Linked DNA regions of Sulfurisphaera tokodaii str. 7. The main gene of each other region encodes a partner of the protein of the gene in region 2 in a complex. Links are inferred from orthologs where the notes say so. Each region holds a gene or a part of one and is shown on either strand. Other genes may lie near its edges.

Region 1 (2,966 bases), 1.8 Mb from region 2 along the record:
TTGCCTGCGACTCTACCTTTCGCGCTAAACTAAGTCCACTTAAAGGCTCAACTACAGGATAATTCTCTATGAGATCAGTTAATGTTAGTTGTCCTCCTAAATCTTTTGAGACAACTAACGTTTTCATTCTTTGCCTTGAGGTATATAAAGCGGCACTTAGCCCAGCAATTCCTGCTCCTACTATGATTACATCATATATTTCATTATGTTGATTCAATTGTTGCATATTTACTTATTTTAAATCTTATGATAAAAAGTTGTTTATTAAAAAGATTGTATCAATTATTGATGTAGGATATCCATTACACTTTAATATTCTGAAGTTAAGTTACTAAATACTAAATGTGGTGATTTAAACCTTGCCCCGATATAAGACAGTTGAGCAAGTTCTTAGTTTAATGAAAGATATTACTAGAGTAAGAAATATTGGAATAATTGCTCATGTAGATCACGGAAAGACTACAACTAGTGATACTTTATTAGCTGCAGCCGGTATAATTTCACAAAAAGTTGCTGGAGAGGCATTAGCATTAGACTACCTTTCCGTAGAACAACAAAGAGGTATTACAGTAAAGGCAGCAAACATAAGCTTGTACCACGAAATAGAAGGAAAAGGTTACGTAATTAATTTAATTGATACTCCTGGTCACGTTGATTTTAGCGGTAGAGTAACTAGAAGCCTTAGAATATTAGATGGTTCTATTGTTGTTGTTGATGCAGTAGAGGGAATAATGACTCAGACAGAAACTGTACTAAGACAAAGCCTTGAAGAAAGAGTAAGACCTATACTTTTCATTAATAAAGTAGATAGATTAGTTAAAGAACTAAAGTTAAGCCCGCAAGAAATACAGAAGAAACTAATAGATATGATAGTAGAGATAAATAACTTAATCGAAATGTATGCAGAACCCGAATATAAGGACGCTTGGAAAATAAAACCAGAATTAGGTAATGTGGTATTTGGATCAGCAAAAGATAAGTGGGGATTTAGCGTACCAATAGCACAGAAAAAAGGAGTTAAATTCAGTGATGTAGTAAATGCATATTCTAGTGGGGATAAATCAAAAGTAGAAGAACTAGCTAACAGAGTTCCTATACATGAAGCATTATTAGAAACTGTTATTAAATTTGTTCCAAATCCTAGAGATGCACAAAAATATAGAATTCCTAAAATCTGGAAAGGAGATCTAGATAGCGATATAGCAAAAGCAATGATAAACGCAGATCCTAACGGACCTATTGTCCTTATGATAAGTGATATGAAAGTTGATCCACATGCCGGTTTAGTTGCTACTGGTAGAGTATTCTCTGGAACATTAAGAGCTGGAGAAGAAATATGGTTAGTAAACGCAAAAAGACAACAAAGAGTTTTACAAGTAAGCCTTTACATGGGACCAACAAGAGAATTAGCTGAAGAGATTCCTGCTGGTAATATAGCTGCAGCTTTAGGACTAGATCAAGCTAGATCTGGAGAGACAGCAGTAGATATAAAGTATAAAGATGCGAATGTAGGTTCATTTGAATCTCTACATTATGTATCAGAACCTGTAGTAACAATATCTGTTGAGCCAAAGAATCCAAAAGATCTTAATAAGATGATTGATGCACTTAGAAAACTAAGTATTGAGGATCCAAACTTACTTGTAAAGATTAATGAGGAGACTGGTGAATATTTGCTTTCAGGTATGGGATTCTTACATCTTGAAGTTTCATTACAATTATTGAAAGAAAATTACGGTGTAGATGTTGTAACCTCACCACCAATTGTAGTCTATAGAGAAAGCATAAGAACTAAGAGCCAAGTATTCGAAGGCAAATCTCCTAATAAACATAATAAACTATATATCAGCGTTGAACCATTAAATGAACAGACAATTGAGTTAATCGCTAATGGAACTATAAAAGAGGATATGGATTCTAAAGAAATGGCAAGAATACTTAAAGAACAAGCAGACTGGGACTACGATGAAGCTAAGAAGATAGTTGCTATAGATGAAAACATAAATGTATTTGTGAATGCTACAAGCGGTGTACAACATCTAAGGGAAGTAATGGATACCATACTTCAAGGGTTTAGATTAGCGATGAAAGAAGGACCATTAGCTCATGAACCAATAAGAGGATTAAAAGTTGTATTGCATGATGCTATTATCCATGAAGACCCAGCTCATAGAGGACCAGCTCAGTTATATCCAGCCGTTAGGAATGCTATATTTGCTGGGTTCTTAACTTCTAAACCAACATTACTAGAACCTTTACAAAAGCTAGATATCAGAGTTCCAATGGATTTCGTTGGAAACGTCTCTGGCGTTATAACTAGGAAAAGAGGAAAAATACTCAATATGACTCAGATGGGTAGTATAGCCAGAATTACAGCAGAAATTCCAGTTTCTGAATCTTTTGAACTTGCAAGCGAGCTTAGAGCAGCAAGTGCAGGCAGAGCGTTCTGGGGTACAGAATTTAGTAGATGGGCTCCAGTTCCAGATAGCCTATTATTAGATGTAATTATGAAAATAAGAGAGAGAAAAGGCCTGCCTAAGGAGTTGCCTAAGGTAGAGGACTTCTTAGCGTGAAATTGCATGGAAGAGTTCAACATATTTAAGGATGTTAAGGCTATATTTTTTGACTTTGATAACACTTTAGTTTCTTTTGATAACCTTTCTAATCAAGCTTTACTTAAGGTGGCAGATGATATATTGGATTACATTAGAGAAAATTATCCTAATGTAAATGTAGATCGTGATGAGCTCTCAAAGACGCTTATAGAAATAGCGAAAAAACTAGATGAAGAAGGGGTTTATGACAGAAGACTATGGTGGGAGGAAGTATTAAAGAAATATAGTGTAAAGGCAGAGATGGAAGATTTATACGAGTGGACTCAAATATACTGGAGTATAGCTGGAAACAATACACCTTATGAAGATAGCTTGGATGCAATAGAATATTTAAAAAGAAAGGGATTCAAA
Region 2 (2,936 bases):
TATAGATATACCAAAAGGTATGAATATAGATATCTTAAACAAAGAAAATAAGATAATTATAAAAATATCCATGGAAATAATGGAGCCAAGAAACGTATTGACACTTAGAAATACAATAGATGAAATATTGCAGCATATTTCGACTATAGAGAAAACGTTAATGAAATTATCCCACTAAAGATACTAGGCTTGTTTTCACATTATTTTCACATAAAATTAACTAAAATTTATAAAAAATTATAATAGCTAAGAATTAAATATTTTTAGATTCTTTATTAACACTTACTAATATAAACATGGAATTATCTAAAAGGTTATAAAACAACAAGAAAGTTATACAATTAGAACCTTATTAATAGTTAAGTTAGATTATGGTAAATTATTTAAAGTTTCTGACATAAGTGTATATCATGCCACTTAGACCAGGTAGATGCTACCGTCACTTTTCCGGTCCAGCATATACAAGAAAAGAATATATACCAGGCGTACCAATGCCCAAAATAACAAAGTTTACCATGGGTAATGTTAATGGAAATTATGATTATGAACTTAGACTAGTTGCTTTAGAAAAAGGTCAAATAAGACATAATGCACTGGAAGCGGCACGTGTGCTTGCATTAAAACAATTAACTAATAAAACTGGATCTGACCAGAATTTTGCCCTAATAGTTTTGAAGTATCCTCATCATGTTATCAGAGAGAATAAGATGATGGCTTTCGCTGGGGCAGACAGATTGCAGGATGGTATGAGATTATCTTTTGGTAAACCAATAGGAACAGCCGCAAGAATTGAGAGATTAGGAGATATAATAATGATTGCAAAAGTAAAGAAAGAACATTTAGAAATAGCCAAGAAAGCATTTGAAGCTGCAGCTTCTAAGATTCCATTAAAAACTAAAATAGATATCGTTCCCATTCCTAAAGAGGCAGTTGTACAGTGAGCTATAATTTTCAGGAGGAATATATAGCAGAAGAAATCAGAAAAAGAAATGCAAAAAAAGTTATTCTTCAATTTCCTGAAGGATTAAAGATTTTTTCTATTTTCGTGATAGAGAAATTAAAAGAATTTTTGCCTGACGTAGACTTCATAGTTTCCTCAGATCCAAATTGGGGAGCTTGCGATATAGCTGAGGATGAGGCTAAAAACATAAATGCAGATTTAATTATCCACTTTGGTCATACTCCGTATACTTGGTATTATCCTAAGTTTCCTACATTATTTGTTCCAGTCGAAAGTAACCTAGATATCACTGATGAACAAATAAATGAAGTTATCAATTTTGGAAAGAAATACGAGGCAAAAACTATCAGTTTAACAGCTACAGTACAACACATAAAATTAATTAGAAAGATTTCACTAAAACTATCTGATTATTTTGATGTAAAAATAGGAAAACCTTCTTCTGTTTTCATGTTTGATGGGCAAATTTTAGGATGTGATTATAAGGCTGCTACTAGTGTAGACGCAGATTTGTATGTTAATATATCCGGTGGAATATTTCACGCCCTTGGAGTGGGGTTAGCCACCGGAAAGCCTATAGTAAAAATAGATCCTTATACTGGTAAAGTAGAAGATCTTACGAAAGAGGTTTATAAAATATTAAAAATTAGATATGCAAAAATCATGGAAGCTATAGATAAAAGAAATTGGGGAATTATACAGGGAGCTATGAACGGACAAAACAGACCACTTATGGTAAAATATTTTGAGAAAAAACTTAAAGAAAAAGGATATAATATATATGTTTTTCTCAATAGAGTGTTAACAAAAGATGTACTCAGGAATTTAAGCCCGTCTCTAGATGTATTTTTAGTAACATCATGTCCTAGACTCCCAATAGACGACCTATATGACTTTGAAAAACCAGTTTTGACTCCAGGTGAGGCTAAAATGATAATACTTAACAACTTTGATAAATATATATTTCCCTGGTGAGTTAAATGAAAAAGCAAGGAGAATTACTACTACCAGGCGATAAGTTAAGTGTTATCGAAGAGTTCATGGCCGGTGAGGGAACTTATGAGTATGAAGGAAGAGTTTATGCTAGCGTAGTCGGTAAAGCATTTTATGACATGATAAATAGAAAAACTAATTCTATAAGTTTTAAAAAACCCGGATTATTATCTATAAAGAAAGCTAAATACGTCCTTGGAATAGTTAATGGAATGAAAGAGGATTCTGCATTAGTAAATATCTATTCGATAGAAGACAAAATTATAAGTGTACCTATTACAGCGTATATCCATATTTCTCAAATTAGTAATAAATATCTTAATAGTATTACTGAAGCATTAAAAGTATTAGATGTTGTAAGAGCAAAACCATTAAATTTCAGCATACCTCTTCCTTTAACAATAAAACAGAAGGATTTAGGCGTAGTTTTTGCTAAATGTTCTATTTGCGGTACAAAAATGATTAAAAAAGACGAAGAACATTTAAGGTGTCCAAACTGTGGTAATATTGAGACAAGAAAATTAGCATTAGTTATGGTGAAGAAAGGTGGAAATTAAGATATTACGTTCAGGAGAAAATTATCTAGAATTACAAATAGATGGAGAGGAACATACAGTAGGAAACTTACTAAAGGGTTACCTATTAAAAGTCCCAGGAGTAAAATTTGCTTCATATTCTAAGCCACACCCATTAATTGACAGTATAATATTAAAAATAATGACAGACGGTAGTATATCTCCAAAAGAAGCTCTTGTTAAAGCAATAGAGCTTGCTGAAGAAGACACAAATAAGTTCATCGAAGAAGTGAAAAGTATTGAAAAAAGGTAGGAGATTAGCAGTTATTGCAAAATCAGATAAATTATATGCTATATGCGTTTTTAGAGGAAAATTTCTTGAAAAGATATTTTTTGAACTAGAAGAAAAAGCTGTAAGGGAGAAATTCTATAATTCTAGTGTAGTTGGAGAGGTTAAAGATATTAGT

Evidence for each region.
Region 1: the proteins of dph2 (region 2) and STK_RS02505 are in contact, whole or in part, in a crystal structure (PDB 6Q2D), measured with the Methanobrevibacter smithii proteins. The link is inferred for Sulfurisphaera tokodaii str. 7 from one-to-one orthologs. Residues at the interface, in WP_011954460.1 of Methanobrevibacter smithii: Met1, Met3, Tyr4, Pro28, Glu29, Gly30, Leu31, Met33, Phe58, His80, Thr124, Gln126, Ser179, Gly180, Asn181, Phe182, His183, Leu185, Tyr201, Asn202, Phe211, Ile215, Arg291, Asp295, Asp296, Gln298, Met299; in WP_011954157.1 of Methanobrevibacter smithii: Pro482, Asn483, Lys484, His485, Tyr553, Asp555, Glu556, Glu559, Leu560, Leu591, His592, Glu593, Asp594, Ala595, Val596, His597, Arg598, Gly599, Pro600.

The regions. Positions count from the first base shown.
Region 1 is NC_003106.2:443,482-446,447, reverse strand. It holds STK_RS02505 (elongation factor EF-2), read left to right. Parts: upstream 1-359; coding sequence 360-2,573; downstream 2,574-2,966. Other genes in the region: STK_RS02500 (HAD family hydrolase), read left to right, coding at 2,580-2,966; STK_RS02510 (NAD(P)/FAD-dependent oxidoreductase), read right to left, coding at 1-226. UniProt on the Methanocaldococcus jannaschii protein: Catalyzes the GTP-dependent ribosomal translocation step during translation elongation.
Region 2 is NC_003106.2:2,271,313-2,274,248, reverse strand. It holds dph2 (diphthamide biosynthesis enzyme Dph2), read left to right. Parts: upstream 1-937; coding sequence 938-1,936; downstream 1,937-2,936. Other genes in the region: STK_RS12505 (hypothetical protein), read left to right, coding at 2,769-2,936; STK_RS12510 (DNA-directed RNA polymerase subunit L), read left to right, coding at 2,501-2,782; STK_RS12515 (exosome complex RNA-binding protein Csl4), read left to right, coding at 1,942-2,511; STK_RS12525 (50S ribosomal protein L16), read left to right, coding at 411-941; STK_RS12530 (KEOPS complex subunit Pcc1), read left to right, coding at 1-178. UniProt on the Methanocaldococcus jannaschii protein: Catalyzes the first step of diphthamide biosynthesis, i.e. the transfer of the 3-amino-3-carboxypropyl group from S-adenosyl-L-methionine (SAM) to the C2 position of the imidazole ring of the target histidine residue in translation elongation factor 2 (EF-2).